Regions from separate parts of the Undibacterium sp. GW821-FHT07F11 genome, predicted to be linked through region 2. Evidence: predicted binding sites of a transcription regulator. Region 2 holds the regulator's gene; the other holds the start of a gene.
The links. The regulator FliA, encoded in region 2, starts transcription of late flagellar genes. The targets are predictions, from matches to a motif close to CTAAAGTTTNNNNNNNNNNNGCCGNTA.

Region 1 (11,134 bases), on a different contig from region 2:
TTTTGCCGTGGTGGCCGCCGAAGTCAGGAACCTGGCACAGCGTAGCGCCAGCGCCGCCAAGGAAATCAAGACCCTGATCGACGACTCGGTAGAAAAAGTTAATCTGGGTAATAAACTGGTTGATGAAGCTGGCCTGACCATGGATGAGATTGTCACTTCCATCAAACATGTGGCCGACATCATGAGTGAAATCACTGCTGCCAGCCAGGAACAAAGCGCCGGGATAGAACAAGTCAATCTCGCCATTACCCAAATGGATGAAATGACGCAGCAAAACTCTGCCCTGGTTGAACAGGCAGCAGCTGCCGCCGAGAGTATGCAGGAGCAGGCTGGCGCACTGGCACAGGCGGTGAGTGTATTCAAGCTCGATGCCGTGGCAAAAAAATCACCCGCTCCCACCGTCAGCAAGGCAAGCAAGGTGAGTGGAAAATCACCGCATAAAACCGCAGTAGCTCCTTTAAAAATCAGCAAGGCGCCAACAAAAGAAGCAGAAAAACCTGCCAAAAAAACATCCAGCATGGAAAAGCCAACTGCAGCTACCAATGATGATTGGGAAGAGTTTTAAACGGTATTTAATCGCCTACGCAAAAACAGCTCCGGAGTTGAACCCGCGGAGCTGTTTTTACTTGTCCTGTCAGAGCATATTTACACCGACAGATCCACTTGCTGCAAGCTATGTGCCTTGCCATCTTCGCTCAACCAGATACCAGAAGATCGAATCTGTCCATTAGACTGATTTTGTGCATTTTTTAAATCGAAGTCAGTGCTGGCATTACCGAGATATAGTGCACCGACATTGGCCTGCTTCAGGGTCTGCAATTGATCATGACCGGCACCATCCTTGGTCCACACTTTCAATTTCTGGTAGATTGCATCGCTTTCATCTATCCAGTGATTGCCATCACTGTCATAAGCGGCCAGTTCAGAAAAGCCATTCCCGGTACCGGGGCCAAATAGTTCACTGCCATTATTGATCTTGCCATCATTGTTTTTATCCAGTGCCAAAAAGCCAGCGCCCTGAACGAAAGAGATATTTTCTTTCTTGCCATCGCCATTCAGATCAAAGGCAAATTTTTGCGAGGTCAATTGCGCAGAATTGCCAGAGAAATTAATAACCAGGGGATCAACTTTTTTAGCGTCACCAAGACGGATATTGGTATTGCTTTCTTCGTGATAGCTACGGCTTAATTCAAACGACAGATCAAAACTGATTTCCTTATTATCTGCAGTGACGATTTTTCCTGTGGCATGAAAAGAAGTCTGCTCCGTCTCTGTGTAGGATTGATGTCTGTCTATCTCTACGCCCCAACCTTTCTGTGCTGGCTGCGGATTTTGTGCTGTGCCTTCTGCCGGTGGCTGGGCAGGCTGAGCGGCTGCTTGTGTTGCCGGTGCGGTGGTATCTGGCTGCACATCAGCGCTACTCAGGGAATTGATTTTCTTGCCGGTCATGAGCTCTATGATGTATCTGATCAGGCGTATACGCGGGTCATTTTCGGCTTCATCTGTGGCTTGTTGAACTGCATCGGTTGGTGCAGCAGAGCTCGTCGGAATTGCTGGCGGCGCAGGTGGCGCAAACTGTGCAGCCTTGCCGGCATCAGAGATTTGTACATTGCTGGATGCATTCCTCAAATTCGCCGGGCCATTAGCGTTCCTGCCTTCAAAATCGGGGCGCTCCTTACCTATCCATGCTCGTAACTTCTCCTGCGTTTCCAGAGTCGTGGTGGCAGCGTGTTGTGAAGAAAGGGAAATATCCGAGGAAGCAATTTTCATGATGCGCTCCAGCCTTGAGCTGTCAATGAGAAAAACCTGGAACGCATATCGAGGGCGTGACCATTTTTTATGCAATAGTCTGTCCCTCGCATACAAAAAAGGACGCGACCACGCATGGCTTGCCAGCCCGATATCAGTTCCATCCGCACGCACTTCGGAATTGGTGAATCATCAAATGGAATATGCGTGATCTAAACAGATAACGGTCAAAGTTCAAAAAGCTTTATGAAAAAATGCCAGATAAACCGTTTTTTATTTAAAGAAGATTCCGCTCATGGGAACTGCCATACGCACACTAAGGTCATAGCAAACTTGTGCCCGCACAGTGGTATGCTTGCAAACTATTTTATTTCAATATTCTTTAGGAAACTCTTATGCTTAAGTTGCGCTTATTATCAAGTGTTCTTATTTCTGCAGGTTTGATCAGTTGCACCAGCGTCATGGCCGCAAATGACAATGCCAGGACGACAAATAAGCATGCTGCAGCTGCGCAATCCGGGCAGCAAGAAATTACGCAAAATACGCAATTAAGCCGGCACCTGAGCCAGCAACTAAATAAGCTGGCTGACGAATATTATGAAAAACAAACCGCTTTTGACCCCATAGGCGCCACTTATAACGGTGACACCCGTTATGACGACAAACTGCCCTTGACGCTGTCTGCATCGGTCAGGGCAAAACAACTCGCCATGTGGATGGATATTGCCAGCAAACTGGCGCGCATCAAACACGAGCAATTATCAGCGGCCGATGCTGTCACCTACGACTGCCTGGACTATGAACTCAAGTCCAACCTGGAAATGGCCAAATTTGATGGTCACCTGTTACCAGTCAATCAAATGGACAATCTGCCTGTCACCCTGGCCCATTTTGCGTCTGGACAAAGCGCACAACCCTTGAAGACCGTCAAGCAATACGAAGTCTTCTTACGCCGCCTGGCGCAATTACCGGTATGGATGAACCAGGCCACAGACAATATGCGGGAAGGTATGAAGCGCGGCATCGTCTTGCCAAAGGCACTGGTCAATTCTACCCTGCCCCAGTTTGCGCAACTGGTGACCGATAAGGTGGAGGATCATGCCTACTTTGCGCCAGTCAAGAATTTTCCAGACAATTTCAGTGAGGCAGATAAGCAACGCCTGAGCAAGGCATACAAACAGGCGCTGACAACTAAAGTCTTGCCTGCATTGCGCCAGTTTAATCAATTCCTGTCGCAAGATTATCTGGCTGCCAGTCGCAGCAGCAGTGGTTTTGGTGCCTTGCCGGGTGGCGACACATGGTATCGAGCACTGGTACGCGACCAGACCACGACCAATCTCGAACCGGAAACCATACATGCCATAGGTTTGAAAGAAGTGGCACGCATACAAAATGAATTTGTCGCCCTGGGTCCAAAACTGGGCTACACCGGTGATCCGGTGGGCTTGCCTGCCTGGATAGATACGCAAAACCAGTATCGTCCCTACAAGACTGAGGCAGAAGTATTGGATGGTTACCGGCAGATAGAAAAAATGGTCAAGGCCAAATTGCCAGAACTGTTTAACAAGATGCCAAAAGCGGCGCTCGACATTCGCGCCGAACCGGAAATCAGCAAGCAGACAGCATCTGACCATTACACCCAGCCTGCCTTTGATGGCTCGCGTCCGGGCGTATTCTGGGCTGTCATTAATAATCCTGCAGACTACAGTACCACTGGCATGAAAACCCTGTACCTGCATGAAGGGCAGCCGGGTCATCATTTCCATTTAGCAACATCACAGGAACTCGACATCCCAAAATTCCGCAAGTTCGGTGGTAATAATGCCTATACCGAAGGCTGGGCCCTGTATGCAGAAACCCTGGGCAAAGAAATGGGTTTGTTTGAAAACGACCCCAGCGCCTACCTTGGCCATCTGACGGATGAACTCTTGCGTGCCACCCGGCTCGTGGTGGACACCGGTTTGCATTCCAAGGGCTGGACGCGTGAACAGGCCATCCAATACCAGCAATCCACGCTGGGTTATAGCGAAGCCGCCTCACGTCAGGCAACCGAGCGCTATATGGCCTGGCCGGGTCAGGCTCTGGGCTACAAGATAGGTTCACTGAAAATCGTCGAACTCAGGCAAAAAGCCAGCGCAGCTTTGGGCAAGCGCTTTGATTTGCGCCAATTCCATGACGTGATACTCAGCGATGGCACCCTGCCGCTGGCCTTATTGGAAGCCAAAGTGAACAAGTGGATAGACAGTCAAAAGACAAATTGAGCGAGTTTGGATTTATTTTCCATCGCTTGATTGACCTGCATCACTATCTGAAGCAGAATGAAATCTCATGACTTCATTCTGCAAACATTATCAATGAATGTGACGCCACGCTGAATTTGTTAATCAACAAACAAGTGCAGTGTTGACCGATAGGGTGCGGTTTGCGCCCACCATATGTTTGTTTAACTTGTGCAAAAGACACCTGCGATGAATAAAATCGATGCGCTTAACAGCATAGCTGAACAAGCCAAACGGGGGGAGTTGGTTTTCCCTACGAATGTGGCGGCTTCCCTGAAGCTGCAACAAACGCTGGATGATCCTGATTGCAGTATAGATACTGCAACAAAGTTAGTCCTGAATGAGCCCTTCCTGGCCGCCCGCATGGTGGCCATTGCCAATTCTGCTGCTTACAACCGTGGCAATGATGTCACCAATGTCAAGGCTGCCATCAGCCGGCTGGGCTTTCGCACCCTGCGTGCCGTGGTTGCTTCGCTGGTCGTGCGCCAACTGGCTGGCAGCAGCAAAAACAAGCAACTTCAAGTCATGACGAATAAGCTCTGGGAACACACTGCCCAGGTTGCGGCCCTGTCACAAGTCATCGCCAGGCGCATCACCAAGCTAGACCCTGATACCGCCATGTTTGCCGGTATCGTCCATGAGGTGGGCAATTTTTACCTCTTGTCACGGGTGGATGAGTTTCCCTCATTGCTGGAACGTGATGAGCCAGCACCAGATTCCAGCGTCGATGATTTACCATCCTTTTCTGACACGATCATAGACCGCGAATCGTCCGAAGCGCAGATAGGCGGTGCCGTCATCAAGAGCCTGATGCTGCCGCAAGCAGTGGTGGAAGCCGTTGAAGCTCTCTGGTTTGGTCTGCGCGCCATGCCCCCTGAAACCCTGGGCGACACGCTGCTGCTGGCTAATGAACTTGCTACCACGCATTCGCCTATGGATATCCATTCTTATGCCGAAGAGTCAGAACAGTATTCTTCAGAAATCGATTTTGTTGTAGGCGATGGCACGCTCAATAGTATTTTGGAAGAGTCAGAAGAGGAAGTGAAAACCCTGGCTGCGGCGCTGCAGCTCTGAACATGTTCATGTAAACAACAAAAGGGAGCAAATACTCCCTTTATTTTTTTAGCTTACCAATTTCGAAACTTTCAAGCAGTCAGTGCCGCCTGGATTTGCTGCAAGGAAGACGGATCTTCGATCGTTGTCAAATCCCCAGCTTCTCGCCCCTCGCAAATCGCCTGTATGGAACGGCGCAGTAACTTGCCGGAACGGGTTTTCGGCAGCATGCTGACGAAATGCACGCGTGATGGTCTCGCGACAGCACCAAGCTGCTTGTCAACCACGCTCATGACCTCGGCCTCCAGTGCCCGCTTTTGTTCCGGCGTTTCTGCAAGTTCAGGTTTTTTGAGTATGGCAAACGCGACTGCCACCTGTCCCTTGAGCTTGTCTTCAACGCCTACGACAGCCACTTCAGAAATTTGCGGGTGGCTGGAGATACTTTCTTCTATCTCGCGTGTACCCAGCCTGTGTCCCGCAACATTGATGACATCGTCAGTACGACCCAGGATGAAGTAATAGCCGTCAGCATCCCTGATGCCCCAGTCAAAGGTGGAATACAACTGCTCGTGAGAGAAATTGGACCAGTAAGTATTGACGAAGCGCTGGTCATCGCCATACACGGTTTGCATGCAACCGGGCGGCAACGGACCTTTGATGGCAACCACACCTTTTTCATTGGCGGCACATTCTGCGCCCGTGTTTTCATTAATGATGCGCACGTTATAACCATACATGGCAATGCCAGGGCTGCCCAGACGGGTGGCAGTCTGCTCCACACCTCGTGCCACGGTCAAAATGGGCCAGCCAGTTTCAGTCTGCCAGTAATTGTCGATAATGGAGACACCCAGTTCATTGGCGATCCAGCTTGAGGTGGTTTCATCAAGCGGCTCGCCTGCCAGGTACAGGGCTTTGAGTGAAGACAAATCATATTTGCGCATCAGCTCAGATGGGTGCTTCTTGAGTACACGCACAGCAGTCGGTGCTGAGAACATGCGCGTGACCTTGTATTTCTCAACTATGCTCCACCAGATTCCCGCATCAGGGCGTATCGGCGTGCCTTCATACATGATGGTGGCCATACCAGCAATCAGCGGGCCATAAACAATATAAGAGTGGCCGACCACCCAGCCTATGTCTGATGTCGCAAAATAGGTTTCACCTGGATTGCCACAGAAAATATGCTTCATCGACGACGCCAGTGCCACTGCATAACCGCCAACATCACGCTGCACGCCCTTGGGTTTGCCCGTCGTGCCTGAAGTGTACAAGACATAGGATATGGTATTGGATTCCAGCCAGGTCACAGGCACCTGAGCATCCATATGCTGCGCTCTTGCAGCCGCATAATCAACATCACGCCCGGCCACCAGTTGCATGGCATCAAGGCCGCGGTCTACCAGCAAGACATGTGCAGGCTTGTGTTCAGCCAGGGTGATGGCTTCATCCAGCAAGGGTTTGTAAGGCACAGCCTTGCCACCACGCATACCCGCATCTGCTGATACCACCAGCACAGGCTTGGCATCATCAATACGTGTGCCCAGGCTCTTGGAAGCAAAGCCACCAAATACGACAGAATGCACAGCCCCTATGCGGGCGCAGGCCAGCATGGCAAAGGCTGCTTCGGCAATCATGGGCATATAAATCAAGACCCTGTCGCCCTGCTTCACACCCAGGCCTAGCATGATAGCTGCCATGCGTTGCACTTCTGCGTGCAGCTCGGCAAAGCTATAAGTTTTTTCAGTATTGGTTTCGGTAGAAATCGCGATTAGCGCAGGCTGGTCTGCCTGGGTAGCCAGCCAGCGATCGACTGCGTTATGACAGAGATTGGTTTCACCACCCACATACCATTTGGCAAATGGCGGCTTGCTATGGTCGAGTACCTTATCATAAGGCTTGTGCCAGTCTATCAACTGCGCTTCTTTGGCCCAGAACCCTTGCGGGTCTTGTATAGATTCCTGATAAAACGCTGCGTAGGTCATGCTGTCTCCTTCGATATCACAAAATGTTCTTAACATTCGCGTCGGCCCTGAGCATTAATTATTATTTTTGGACAGTGGCACTGGCACGTGGCGAGGCCTGCACTTTCACGTGCATAAAGCTACTTCGTTTCAAATCCAAAATTTTGTCAGTTTGAGGGTACGCGTACCCAACCTTCCATCAGCACGCGCGCACTGCGACTCATGATGGCCTTGGTAACACTCCATTCGCCATTGACTTGCGTAGCTTCTGCCCCTACCCGTAAAGTGCCGGATGGATGGCCAAAACGCACCGCAGTACGAGCGCCACCGCCAGCCGCCAGATTCACGAGTGTGCCTGGTATCGCAGCAGCAGTACCTATGGCCACGGCTGCAGTACCCATCATAGCGTGGTGCAGCTTGCCCATGGACAGGGCACGTACCAGCAAATCGATATCAGCCACCTGGACTTGCTTGCCACTGGACGACGTGTAGTCAACAGCCTTGGCAACAAAGGCCACCTTGGGCGTATGCTGGCGTTGTGCCGCTTCAGAGATATCCTTGATCAGCCCCATGCGCAATGCGCCATGTGCACGTATGGTTTCAAACATTGCCAGCGCCTTGGCATCACCGTTAATGGCATCCTGCAATTCCGTCCCGGTATAGCCTATGGCATCGGCATTGATGAAGATCGTGGGAATGCCGGCATTGATCATGGTCGCTTTGAGCGTACCCACACCTGGCACGTCGAGATCATCGACCAGGTTACCGGTCGGGAACATGGAGCCGCCAGCACCCTCTTCATCGGCTGCCGGGTCCATGAATTCCAGTTGTACTTCTGCTGCTGGAAAAGTCACTCCATCGAGTTCAAAATCGCCAGTCTCCTGCACTGCTCCTTCAGTCACAGGAACATGAGCAATGATGGTCTTGCTGATATTCGCCTGCCATATGCGGATGGTGGCGATACCGTTTTGAGGTACACGTTCAGCATCCACCAGACCAGCGCTGATGGCAAAGGCACCGACTGCGGCAGACAGGTTGCCGCAATTCCCGCTCCAGTCTACAAAGGCCTTGTCTATAGCGACCTGGCCAAACAGATAATCAACATCATGGTCAGGCTTGCTGCTTTTCGAGAGGATGACAGTCTTGCTTGTGCTGGAAGTTGCACCGCCCATGCCATCAATCTGTTTGCCATAAGGGTCGGGGCTGCCTATCACACGCAGCAGCAAAGCATCGCGTGCTGCACCTGGCTGTTGCGCAGCCTCAGGCAAATCCTGCAGGCGGAAAAACACGCCCTTGCTGGTGCCGCCACGCATATAGGTCGCCGGGATTTTGATTTGTGGGAGATGGGCCATATACTTCTCTTTAAAATTTCTCTTTTTAATTCAAATCAAATCCAGCACTTTTCTATCAAGAAAAGCACTGGAAATATATCGCATGAAACTTACGCAGCCTTGACAGATTCCAGGAAGTCTTGCGCAAAACGCTGCAAGACACCACCAGCTTCGTAAATAGATACTTCTTCTGCCGTATCGAGGCGGCACAGCACAGGCACCGCCACAGATTCACCATTCTTGCGGTTGATGATCAGGGTCAGGGTTGCGCGTGGCATGCGCTCGCCTATGACGTCAAAGGTTTCTGTGCCGTCTATGTTCAGCGTCAGGCGGTTCACGCCTGGCAAGAACTCCAGTGGCAAAACGCCCATGCCAACGAGATTGGTGCGGTGAATGCGCTCGAAACCTTCAGCAACAATCACTTCTACACCCGCCAGGCGCACACCCTTGGCTGCCCAGTCACGCGAAGAGCCCTGGCCATAATCAGCACCGGCAATCACGATCAAAGGCTGTTTGCGTTCCATATAGGTTTCTATGGCTTCCCACATGCGGGTAACCGTGCCTTCTGGTTCTATGCGGGCCAGTGAACCTGCCTTGACCTTGCCATCAACGATGACCATTTCATTCTTCAAAGTCGGGTTGGCAAAGGTGGCACGCTGAGCAGTCAGATGGTCACCGCGGTGGGTTGCGTAAGAATTGAAATCTTCTTCTGGCAAACCCATCTTGGCGAGATATTCACCAGCAGCACTGTCGAGCATGATGGCATTCGATGGCGACAGATGGTCGGTCGTGATGTTGTCACCCAATACTGCCAGTGCACGCATGCCCTTCATGCTGCGCGCGCCTGCCAGTGCGCCTTCCCAATACGGTGGGCGGCGGATATAGGTCGTCTGTGGACGCCAGTCATACAGTGGGCTGACTTTTTCACCATCATCTGCCTGCTTGGCAAACATGGGGATATACACTTTACGGAATTGCTCAGGCTTGACGCTGGCTGCAACCACGGCGTCAATCTCTTCATCCGTAGGCCAGATATCTTTCAAGGTCACCGGCTTGCCTGCCGCATCCAGACCCAGTACATCTTTCTCAATATCAAAACGGATAGTGCCAGCAATCGCATAAGCAACTACCAGTGGTGGCGAAGCGAGGAAAGCCTGTTGTGCATACGGATGGATACGACCATCGAAATTACGGTTACCCGACAACACAGCCGTCGCATACAAATCACGGTCTATGATTTCTTTCTGGATGACAGGATCAAGCGCGCCCGACATGCCATTGCAGGATGTGCAGGCATAGGCCACCACGCCAAAGCCCAGTTGCTCCAGCTCAGGCATGAGATTGGCTTCTTCGAGGTACAGGGTCACTGCCTTGGAACCAGGTGCCAGTGAACTCTTGACCCAGGGTTTGCGGGTAAGTCCAAGTTTGTTGGCATTGCGTGCCAGCAAACCGGCAGCCACCATATTGCGCGGGTTATTGGTATTGGTGCAGCTGGTAATCGCAGCGATGATGACGGCACCATCAGGCATGAGGCCAGGCTCATTTTCTACCGTGCCGCTGATGCCACGCGCTGCCAGTTCTGAAGTAGGCACACGCTTGTGCGGGTTAGATGGGCCAGCGATATTGCGCACGACGGAAGACAGGTCAAACTTCAGTACGCGCTCATATTCAGCATTCTTCAGGGTATCTGCCCACAGGCCTGTTTCTTTGGCATAGGTTTCTACCAGCTTGACGAGTTCATCATCACGGCCTGTGAGTTTCAGGTATTTGATGGTTTGCTCATCAATGTAAAACATCGCCGCGGTGGAACCAAATTCAGGTGCCATATTGGAAATCGTTGCGCGGTCACCCAGGGTCAGGTGGGATGCACCTTCGCCATAAAATTCCAGATAGGACGATACGACTTTTTGATTGCGCAAGAATTCTGTCAATGCCAGCACTGTATCTGTTGCGGTGATACCTTCCTGCGGTTTACCTGTCAGCTCTACACCGATGATATCTGGCAAACGCATCCAGGATGCACGACCGAGCATGACGCTTTCCGCTTCCAGGCCACCGACGCCAATCGCAATGACGCCCAGCGCATCGACCATGGGTGTATGGCTGTCTGTGCCGACCAGGGTATCTGGATAGGCTACGCCATCAGTCACCTGCACGACTGGCGACATGCGTTCCAGATTGATCTGGTGCAGGATGCCATTGCCAGGCGGGATCACATCAACATTCTTGAATGCCTTCTTGGTCCAGTTAATGAAGTCAAACCTGTCTTCATTGCGCCTGTCTTCAATCGCACGGTTTTTGTCGAAAGCGTCGGGATCAAAACCACCGCATTCAACCGCCAGCGAATGATCGACCACCAGTTGGGTAGGTACAACGGGATTCACCAGCGCCGGGTCGCCACCTTGCAGGGCAATCGCATCGCGCAAGCCAGCCAGATCAACCAACGCAGTCTGGCCCAGAATGTCATGGCAAACTACGCGCGCCGGGAACCATGGAAAATCCAGGTCGCGCTTGCGTTCTATGAACTGGCGCAATGAATCAGTCAGCGTAGCCGGGTCGCAGCGGCGCACCAGGTTTTCTGCCAGTACGCGAGATGTATATGGCAGCTTGTCATACGCGCCTGGCACGATGGCATCTACTGCTTCACGTGTATCAAAGTAGTCCAGAGTAGTGCCAGGTAGTGGCTTGCGGAATTGAGTATTCATGGCTCGCTATTTTTTAAATATTAGTATTTGGTGTTCAGGGCAGTTCAAGGTGATTC
Region 2 (11,134 bases):
TGCACTGGACTTTTTGACACTACAGGCATCAGGCCTGAGCAATGAAGTAGTGGTGAGCGTGGGTGAGGTTGATAAACGACTCAACTTGCAGGCTTGCGATAATCCCAATCCCTATCTATTGCCAGGCAGCAAGCCATGGGGCAAAGTGACCCTGGCGATACGCTGTACTGCACCTGCCCCCTGGCTGGTTTATCTGCAGGCAAATGTACAAGTCACGGCGGATTATTATGTTGCAGCCAACGCCCTTACTCATGGGCAAGTCATTTCACTAAACGATTTAAGCAAGCAAAGAGGCGATATCTCAAAATTGCCAGCCGGTGTCATCACTGCTCCTGAGCAAGCGATCGGTAAAAGCATGCAGGTTTCCATGGCCTCTGGCAGCGTCATGCGTCTGGATGCCTTGAAGAGTCCTGCCGTAGTTCAACAGGGACAATCTGTGCGGGTAGTCAGCAATGGGCCTGGTTTCCAAGTAGCAACAGATGCCATTGCGCTCAATAACGCAGCAGATGGGCAGATTGCCAAGGCCAAAACCAGCTCTGGACAAACCGTCAGCGGTGTTGCCAAGAATGGTGGCATTATAGAAATAGTTTACTGATAGCAAGATATTTAGCCTATAGAATTAAATGTATGCAATATTTTTTCACAGTAAGGTTAAAGTTTAAAATTACACAGCCGATAAACTGGATGTAGATGTTTGTAAGTCCCACACTAGAGGGTATCGCTGTGAAAATTGATGACGCACTGAATAAGACCGCGGGGCTACCAGTAAGCCCGCAACAGGCTCGCACGGAAAAACCCGCGGAAACTGCGGTACCCGTGACGAATTCGTCGAAAGTACAAATTTCGACCCTGTCCACACAGTTGCAAGCCTTGCAAAGTACGCAGGCCAGCAATGCTGTGTTTGAGACGAAGAAGGTGGAAGCGATCAAGCTGGCCATTTCCGAAGGACGCTTTCAGGTGAATTCGGAAAAAGTCGCTGATGGGCTTCTGGAAACAGTTAAAGATTTGCTCAACGCCAGAAAACGCTAAAATGAACGCAACAAGTTCCGGACACGCTGCCATTCAACAATGCCTGCAGGAAGAAGTGAGCGTCATGTCGTCGCTCGCCGAGTTGCTTAAGCAAGAGCAATCTGCACTGGTTGAAAGCGATATTGTCCAGCTCAATGACTTTACCCAGAGCAAGGGACAACTTGTAGTCAAAATGACGGAACTGGAAAAAAAGCGTAACAGCTTTTTGAGTGAACTTGGATTTAACGCTGATATTGACGGCATGCAAGCTTATTTGCAGCAAGCCGACGATGCCCAGACTGTCGCCAAACACTGGGATGCGCTACTACAACTGACTGTGCAAGCCAAAGAAGATAATCGCACCAACGGTTCACTGATTAACCGTCGATTGTCGCTGAATCAGGCAACCTTAAATCTGCTGCAACAAAATACAAATCAGGCTGGGTCCATGTATGGCCCAAATGGTCAATCGACTGTCAAAAGCACGCCAGGTAAAGGCTATATCGCCACCTAAGACTGACGTGACACTTTGTCATGCGTCTGTCCTCGCCCTTTCCGGGCAAACCTCAACGAATTTAAGGCCTCACCGCAGTTTGAGGCAAGGAAGCTGCGGCTGGCCTTGCAGCTTGTGCGGGCAATGATGTTGCAGCAGGCGCAGATGCTGGCACTAAAGGCACTTCTACTACGGGCTCTGGCAAGACTGCCAGTATGGTGACAGATACACGCCGGTTCCTGGCTCTCCCTTCTGGTGTCTCATTGTCGCTCACTGGTAATTTCGCCCCCTGCCCTACTGCTGTCACCCGGTTTTCATCGACACCGTTCTCTGTGAGCAAACGGGCAACGGTACTGGCTCGTACGGCAGACAATTCCCAGTTAGAGGGGAAAATAGAGTTTTTGATAGGCAGATTATCGGTATGGCCTTCTACCTGTATCGCATGGGTATCGATCTTGAGAACACCGGCAATGGCTTTCAGCGCCTGTATGGAATCGATATTCAGACGCGCATCACCCGGTGCAAACAAAAGGCTGGCATTAATTTCTATGGTGATACCACGGCTGGTCTGGGTCACCCTCACCTTGCCTTCGCGCACCAAAGGCTCCAGCACGGTCAGGATGTCCTTGGCCATGGTGGTCATTTGCGCTCTCTCCTTGCGCAAGCCTTCGCTGATGCGGTTTTTGACCAGCGGCAAAGGATCAAGTTTGATTTTTTGCTCAACTGGCGCGTCAACAGGCTTGGGATTAACCGTCATAACCTTGCCAAATGCACCAGTCAGCGAATTTGACAAGACCCGGTACTTGCCCTCATTCAGCGAGGATATCGCATACATGACGACAAAAAAAGCAAACAGCAAGGTAATAAAATCCGCGTAAGAAACCAGCCACCTCTCATGGTTTTCTGGTTCTTCGTGGTATTTTTTTCTTGCCATAAGTATATTTTCTCAGTCTAGCCTTAGTCTGGCATTACCTGGTAGCCTTACCGTCAGTTGCGATGATTGGTCAGTCTTTCTTCCACCACACGCGGGCTGTCGCCCAAAGCGATGCTATAAAAAATATCAGACAACATTTCACGCCGCGTCACTTCTCGGCCTATGATTTCTTTCAGCTTATGGCTGACTGGCAAGAACAATAAGTTGGCCATGCCCACACCATAGATCGTGGCAACAAAGGCAACAGCAATACCACCACCAAGTTTGGATGGATCACTAAGGTTTTCCATCACATGTATCAACCCCAGCACGGCACCCAGGATACCTATGGTCGGGGAATAACCACCTGCTGCTTCCCAAATTTTAGCGGCCTGGCGCTGCTCCATTTCATAGAGCGATATATCGACATCAAGTATGTCTTTCAGGCGTATCGGGTCTATGCCATCAATCACCAGACGCAGGCCCTTGCCTATGAAGGGATCAGTGGAAGCATTCATATAACGCTCCAGGCTCAGGAAACCTTCGCGTCTGGCGACCACGCTCCAGATCAGCGCATCTGCGACATTTTTTTTGCTGCTGTCCGGCGGTTCAGACACCACCCAGCGCAGCATGCGCACACCGCGCATAAAGGTATTGAGCCTGCTTTGCAACAGCACTGCACCCAGGGTACCAATCACCACAATCACAAAAGCAGCAGGTTGCACCAGCGAAGACAGGCGCCCGCCTTCAATCAACTGTCCGCTGACGATGCCTAACACCACCAGTATCAAACCAACTATGCTAGCCCAGTCCACGCTTTCTCCCTTAAGTATGCCCTGAGCCTGGCCACAGCCTGACTATGTAATTGTGAGACCCGTGATTCTGACACCCCCATCACGGCACCGATTTCTTTAAGATTTAATTCCTGCTCATAGTACAGACCCATGAGCAGTTTCTCTCGCTCTGGCAGACTGTCTATCGCGCCGATGACAGCATCGCGGAAGTCGTCATTGAGCAAATCTTGTAGCGGATCGCCAGAAAAATCCGAGCAATAATGATCGAGAAAATGTTCCTTGGTATCTGAATCATGAAAGTCTTCGTAGTACACGAGTTGATGCCCGCCACTGTCAGTGAGCAGGTTCTGGTACTCTTCCAGGCTGAGCTTGAGCGACTTCGCCACTTCGGTTTCCAGTGGTGGTCGCCCCAGCTTTTGCTGCAACACATTCATGGCATTTTCTATCTTGCGCATGTTCTGGCGCACGCCACGCGGCAACCAGTCACTACTGCGCAATTCATCCAGCATGGCACCCCGTATGCGTTGCACCGCATAGGTTTCAAACTGTGCTCCATGGGTGTCTTCATAGCGGTTAACGGCATCCAGCAGGCCTATCATACCGGCCTGCACAAGATCGTCTACCTCCACACTGGGAGGCAGGCGCGCCTTCAACTGGTAAGCCAGACGCTTGACCAGGGGCGCATGCTCCCTTAAAAGGAAGTTTTTATCTGATTTTCCGCTAGCGGTGTACATTTTTTGATTACATTCCGAGACCGACACCCAGCTCAGGGACTCCCTCTAAACATAATGTGGAACGCGCGGTCTTCGCCAATTGTTCAGCCAGCCGGGAGAATGCCAGAGAAGCAAGGGCTTTAGGAAAAGCATCAATCACAGAGCGTCCCAAATGTGCAGCCTTTCTTACATGTTCATCTTCCGGCACATTGCCGACGTAGTGCAGTGGCACTGCCAGATAACGGCTGGCCGCCTGCGCCATATTTGTATAAATCAATCTCGCCTCTTTTTCCGATGCACCGGACACTAAAATACCATAACCACGCCTGCCAAGCCGATTGCTCACTCGCTTGATCAGGCCATAAGCAGCCTTGATCATGTCGGGATCAGCTGAAACCTGTATTACTAGTTCGCTGTCGTCCAGCGTCGCCAACGGAAAACTGTCATCCAAATTGATCTCGCTATCCACGATGACCAGATCAGCACGGTTCGCCGCCACATCAAACACTTTGGACAATTGCCGCGTATTTTCTGGCGGCAGCCATGCATGGCGCGCCAACATCGTCACCGACAAGCCGGAAGCAACCAATTTCACTGCTTCCTTCATTGTACGCTGTTGTTTCGCTACATCCAATAAGGTCTGATCAAGGTTGGCATTCAACCATGCGCCAACACTATTCTCTGATGAACGAGCGTCCACCATCAACACCTGGTTACCCTGACGTGCCAGCGACACCCCCAGATTGACCAGCATGCCGCTTTTTTCATCTTCCCTCAATGCTGACAAAAAGGTAAACACTCTTGGTTTTGGCCCAGCCAGCATGCGGCGCAGGCCTTCAGCCTGATCGAAACTAGCCAAGGGACACCTCCTGACCAGCACGTCCTGATGCCTGTGCAGCCGTGACTGCACCAGCCATCAGCAGAGGCAACTCTTCATCGAGATAACGGAAAGCGGCCGTTTCGCGCTTGAGTTTGAAAGCACGGTCTATCAGATACAGCTTGTTGGCAATATGCAGGTCTTCCGGCACACGCTGGCCACTGGCAACGTAATACACCATAAGCTTCTGGCGTATCGCAATATCGAGTGCGCCACCTATCGTCGCTGCCTCATCGAGCTTGGTCAAAATGCAACCTGCCAGACCATTCCCCTGATAAGCACGCACCACTTCACTCAAGGTTTCACCTGTCGATGTCGCATTCAGGCACAGCAAGCGCTTCACCGGAGTGTCTGTTCCTGACAACATCGCGACTTGCTCAGTCACCATTTTGTCGCGCTGACTGACACCGACTGTATCGATCAGCACCGTATGCTTGTTCTTGAGCTCGGACAAGGCGATGCGCAAATCAGCCTCATCCTTGACGGCATGCACCATCACACCCAGGATTTTGCCGTAAATACGCAATTGTTCAAAGCCGCCGATACGATAACCATCGGTAGTAATCAATGCCAGCTTGGAGGGGCCATGGCGCATGACGCAACGAGCAGCCAGCTTGGCCGTAGTCGTAGTCTTGCCTACACCTGTAGGGCCGACCAGGGCATACACGCCGCCCTTTTCCAGCATTTCATTTTCATTATCGATAGTGGACAGATTGCGTACCAGCACATTCTTGATCCAGTCCAGGCCATTCTCAACCTTGCCAGTTTCTGGCAGTTTTTCTACAAGATAGCGGGACAAGCTGGCGCTAAAGCCAGTAGCCAGCAATTCACGCAGGATTTCTGCTTTTTGCGGCTGGCGTTTTTGCGTCTGCGTCCATGATATCTCTGCCAGTTGCGATTCCAGCATACTGCGCATGGAGCGTATTTCTGACATCACATCATTGAGTTCATTGGCGCTCACCGGCGCTTCGATTTCACTGGTGAAAGCAGATGCGCTGGTCACAGACTTGAAAGTCGGCACACTTGCAGGCGCGTCCATGGAGCGTTCAAAAGCGCGCGGCCTCATGACAGCATCCTCTGGCTGGAAACGCGGCGCAAAGCGCGGCACTTCAGGTACCGGTGCCTCATCACTGGAAGCGGGGGCAATGGCGCTGATGGCTTCATCGGCCATCGCCAGAATCTCCACCTTGCCGCCCACATTACGGTTCGACAGGATAACGGCATCTGCCCCCAAAGCATCGCGCAACATGCGCAAAGCTTCGCGAGAAGTGTTCGCGGTAAATTTTCTGACGTTCATGATTGACCTCCGACCAGACTGGTGACTCTAATGGTTTTTGTTTCAGGTACTTCTGCGTGTGACAGGACTTTGAGTTGCGGCAAATTGCGGCGCAAGAAGCGCGACAGCAAGGCACGTAATGGTGCTGGCACCAGCAAGACTGGAGTCAGGCCCATTTGTTCCTGATGCTGGGCTGCAGCCTCGGTCTGGCTCGCCAGGGTATCGGCCAGACCAGGTTCTATGCCAGAACCATCAGCACCGCTGGTTTGCAGGGCTTGCATCAACAGGCGTTCAAGGCGGCTATCCAGGGTCATGACCGTCATCTCATTCCCGGTCGGGAAGATTTGCTGGACGATGGCACGACCCAGTGCAATCCTGACCTGCGCCGTCAGCTCATTGGCATCCTGGGTATGCATGGACTGCTCGGACAGCGTCTCAATGATGGTACGCATGTCACGGATATGCACACCTTCGATGAGCAGGTTCTGCAATACTTTTTGCAGGATGGACAAAGGCAGGGCTTTTGGCACCAGTTCTTCCACCATTTTTGGCATGTCTTTCGCCAGATGATCCATCAACAACTGTACTTCCTGACGACCCAGCAATTCAGCCGCGTGACTGGTGATCAGGTGATTCAAATGGGTAGCGATAACGGTGCCGGAATCAACCACGGTATAACCCATGGCTTGTGCCTGTTCGCGCATGGCAGCCTCTATCCAGACCGCAGGCAAGCCAAAGGCAGGATCATTGGTGACAGCACCAGGCAAATTGCCAGTCACCATACCCGGGTTGATGGCCAGATACTGACCACTGAGCGCTTCACCGGCACCAACTTCAACACCTTTCAGGGTAATCCTGTAAGCCGAAGGTTTCAGTTCCAGATTGTCGCGGATATGGACAGGTGGCGACAAAAAACCAACTTCCTGGGCGAATTTTTTGCGTATGCCTTTGATACGGCGCAAGAGTTCGCCACCCTGGTTCTTATCTACCAATGGGATCAGGCGATAACCAACTTCCAGGCCCAGAGTATCGACAGGCAAAATATCTTGCCAGGTCGCTTCTTCCATTTCCTGACCGGCATTGGCAGGAGCTTCGACTTTTTCTTCAATGACCGGAGGCATCTGGGCGCGCTTGTTCAACAAATAGCCGCCGCCACAAAGCACTGCTGCCAACAATATAAAGGCGATATGCGGCATGCCGGGTATCAAACCCATGCCGCCTATGATGCCGCCGGTGATGATCATGACCTGGGGCTTGGCAAACAATTGCCCTATCAACTGTCCGCTGATATCCTGGTCACTGGCTACACGAGAAACCACAACACCGGCTGCCGTTGAAATGATCAGCGAAGGTATCTGCGCCACCAGTCCATCACCGATCGCCAGCAATGTATAGTTTTTCAGCGCAGTAGCAAAATCCAGGTCATGCTGCACCATGCCCACTACCAGACCACCAACGATATTAATGACAGTGACCATGATGCCGGCCACCGCGTCACCACGTACATATTTACTGGCACCGTCCATGGCGCCATAGAATTCAGCCTCCTGCGCGACTTCAGTACGGCGGCGGCGTGCTTCCTGCTCAGCGATCAAACCGGCATTCAAGTCAGCATCAATCGCCATTTGTTTGCCTGGCATCGCGTCCAGGGCGAAACGCGCACCCACCTCAGCAATACGGCCAGCGCCCTTGGTGACGACGGTAAAGTTAATGATGGTCAGGATAACGAAGACCACGATACCAACGGTGTAATTACCACCAATCAAAAAGTGACCAAAGGCTTCGATCACTTTACCGGCGGCATCCGGGCCAGTATGACCTTCAGTCAGTACCACGCGGGTAGAAGCCACGTTCAGGGACAGGCGCAACATCGTACTGACCAGCAGTACAGTAGGAAACACCATGAAATCCAGCGGTTTGACTGTATACAAGCTGGTCAGCAAAACGATAATCGCAATCGCGATATTGAAGCTGAAAAACACGTCCAGAACAAATGCTGGCAGAGGCAAGATCATCATCGCCAACATCAGGATGATGAGGAAAGGCGCCGCCAGCGCTCTGGTATTTATGCCATTCATCCAGGCAGGTAAGGTGAAACTATTCATGCTCGGACTCCTGCTTGATTATCTGCTTGATTTTGTGTTTGGTTATTAGGATCAAGCTCTGGTGGTACATATAGATCATTTGGTTCTACAGGTTTGTTGCCGCCGACTTTGGTGTAACTGCGCAATTGATACACATAGGCCAGCACTTCTGCCACGGCGGCATACAGGGCTTCAGGTATCTCATCACCAAGGTCAGTATGTTTGTACAACGCACGTGCCAATGGCGGCGCTTCCAGCAAGGGCACATTGTGTTCCTTCGCCAGTTCACGGATTTTGGCAGCAACTGCATCAACCCCCTTGGCGATGACCTTAGGCGCACCATTGCCGCCTTCGGTATATTTCAGGGCAACAGCAAAGTGAGTCGGGTTAGTGACAACGACGTCAGCAGTCGGAATTTCAGACATCATGCGGCGGCGTGCCATCTCACGCTGTTGGGCGCGAATTTTCGCCTTGATTTGTGGATTACCGTTCGCTTCTTTGGATTCCTGCACCACTTCCTGATGCGTCATCTTCAGCTTTTCAGCGTATTGCCACATCTGGTAAGGTGCATCAATCGCGGCGATCACGGCCAGCGAGCCAACGATGGCCAGAAAGCATACACCCATCATGTGGCCGACGTGGGCTGGGCCAGATTTCAACGATTCCAGCGGCAAGGCAAAAATGGCATTCTTTTGCCCCATGATGACTATCCAGGCAACCGTACCGACCAAGATGGTTTTAATGATCGCCTTGATCAATTCCACACCTGCGCGGGTGGAAATCATATTACCCAGACCTGAAATCGGATTCATGCGCGAAAAATTCGGGGTCAAAGCCTTGGCACTGAACAGCCAGCCACCTATCAGCAAAGGCGAGCCAAGCGCCACCACCATCAATAATCCGGCAATTGGGGCAAAAGCCACCAGTACCTCCATCAGGCTGGTGGCAATTTTTGAAAACAGGAGTTCATGATCATAGATAATCGCCCGTTCCAATGACAAACCAGCGACCAATGCATGATTCAACTGGCGCACCAGCCCGTCACCCATGCCCCAGAGCGCGCCCCCTGCCGCCAGCAAGATGGTACAGGTAGATAGCTCGCGCGAACGCGGAACGTCGCCCTCTTCCCGCGCCTGTTCAAGGCGCTTGGGCGAGGCCGGTTCGGTTCTTTCGAGATCGCTATCTTCGGCCATTGCCGACTCCTGTTATTTCCTCAAAGCAAGCATTGCTTTGATTACGCATGTGTACAGGTGTAATTATTGGCTATGACAGAAGCACAAGATGCGGGGAATAAAGGAAGAAATACCCCTTAGCTCTGGGGAAAGGCTAGCCCTTTATGCTTAAAGGGCCATGAATGAGTGAGATCTGAACACTTGCCGTAGCAAAGTATTCAGATTTTTTATTGAAACTAGCTAATTGAAATGCCTTGATCAGGCAGGTACAGCAATAACAGGTGTCGCCACCATACGGTGTATGAAGTACATCATGACGGCAGTCAGCAACACAGTACAAACCAGAATGTCACCCAGCAAATCAAAATGCAATATCGCACCACCATCAGGCTGGCTGACGATCATCCCCGCAACCACAGAACCAACACCACCGGCAATTTGCTGCAACGATGAATTGATCGCCATGAATGCGCCCCGGCTGTCAGCCGCTGGCACAGCTGACATCATTGCCTGGGCAGGGATCATGCGAGAAAAAATACCAACAAAGAGCAAGACATTGACCAGGATAACCATAGGCAACGGCGTGATACCAAGACGTGTATAGATCAACGCCATGATGATGGTCATTACCGCACCGAATAAAAATACGCGGTATTTACCAAATTTGTCACTGAGCTTGCCCACCATAGGGCCAGTGATAATCGCACCAAATCCGGTGACCAGATAAACGATCGGCAATTCTTTCATCGAAATGCCCAGGTTATTAACTGAAAAAGCGCTACTGAATGGCATCAGCATATAGCCGCCGATACTCAGGAAGCCTGTTGCAGCAAATGCCAGCAAATACCTTGGTGTTGCTATTGTGTCTCGCAAATGATGGAAGGGGTTACGATCAGACTGCAATTTCAGATGTCCGTCTATCGGTTTCAGATTCGCAATGATGATAACGCCGACCAATGCAGCCATGCCCACGATCATCAGGAAAGGCGCATGCCAGCCCCAGTGAGCGGACAGATAAAGACCAATAGGCAAACCCAGAATCTGGCTACCTGCAAACGCCGATTGCAACACGCCCATGACCCGGCCGCGCATGCTGAAAGGGAACAGGTCCGTCGTAATCGCCATCACGATAGAGCCAATGACACCCCCGAACAGGCCAGTCACGATGCGTGCAAATAACAGGAAATAAAAATTAGGTGCGATACCGCAAAGGAAGGTACCAAGGATAAAACCAACATAAAAAAACAGTAAGAGTTTTTTACGGTCAAAGCGGTCAGCAAAACCCGCTGCCGCAAAACCAGCGATACCAGCACTGAAGGCATAGGCAGACACCACCACACCAAACTGTGAAGGCGTGATATTTAAAGCTGGCATCAGAATCGCACCCAGAGGTGACATGATCATGAAATCCAGAATGATAGTGAATTGTAAAAACGCCAGTATGGCGAGTACAAATTTTTGATAGCCCGTGAACTGCGCTGGCGGTTCAGCAGATATGGATTGATTCATATTTTCTTTCTTTTGAATTGAAACTCAGACTCTTTGTCATGGCCTGAGTTCATATTTTTTGTAGTCTTTATGCAGCTTTTTTATGTAGTTTTTAACATAGCTCAGGCAGCTTCTCTGAAGCCATCTTTTTGTAGAAGCACGTCCTGATTTCCAGCAAAGAATTCCCTGAAAAACGGCACTGCTTCATAGGAATGAAAGACCTTGGTAAATCTCAGTGTCTCTGCTGCGGTCTCTGCATTGCGTGCGCGCATCTCGGCTTCATATGCAGCGATGGCTGTACGCATATCAGCCATAT

Region 1: a site for FliA is predicted at 1,971-1,997, ahead of AC07OI_RS06610 (SPM autocatalytic domain-containing protein). Genes of this name have one in related genera too.

Annotation. Positions count from the first base shown of each region.
Region 1 is NZ_JBWKQH010000002.1:610,177-621,310, forward strand. Features, by position in the region: gene AC07OI_RS06605 (methyl-accepting chemotaxis protein) at 1-565, shown strand, start outside; gene AC07OI_RS06610 (SPM autocatalytic domain-containing protein) at 646-1,770, opposite strand; gene AC07OI_RS06615 (DUF885 domain-containing protein) at 2,145-4,010, shown strand; gene AC07OI_RS06620 (HDOD domain-containing protein) at 4,218-5,102, shown strand; gene AC07OI_RS06625 (propionate--CoA ligase) at 5,174-7,063, opposite strand; gene prpF (2-methylaconitate cis-trans isomerase PrpF) at 7,210-8,394, opposite strand; gene acnD (Fe/S-dependent 2-methylisocitrate dehydratase AcnD) at 8,484-11,078, opposite strand.
Region 2 is NZ_JBWKQH010000010.1:169,890-181,023, forward strand. Features, by position in the region: gene flgA (flagellar basal body P-ring formation chaperone FlgA) at 1-595, shown strand, start outside; gene flgM (flagellar biosynthesis anti-sigma factor FlgM) at 724-1,029, shown strand; gene AC07OI_RS23790 (flagella synthesis protein FlgN) at 1,031-1,522, shown strand; gene motD (flagellar motor protein MotD) at 1,584-2,435, opposite strand; gene AC07OI_RS23800 (flagellar motor protein) at 2,489-3,229, opposite strand; gene AC07OI_RS23805 (RNA polymerase sigma factor FliA) at 3,211-3,942, opposite strand; gene AC07OI_RS23810 (MinD/ParA family ATP-binding protein) at 3,950-4,780, opposite strand; gene flhF (flagellar biosynthesis GTPase FlhF) at 4,773-6,095, opposite strand; gene flhA (flagellar biosynthesis protein FlhA) at 6,092-8,179, opposite strand; gene flhB (flagellar biosynthesis protein FlhB) at 8,176-9,351, opposite strand; gene AC07OI_RS23830 (MFS transporter) at 9,589-10,839, opposite strand; gene AC07OI_RS23835 (FAD-dependent oxidoreductase) at 10,941-11,134, opposite strand, start outside.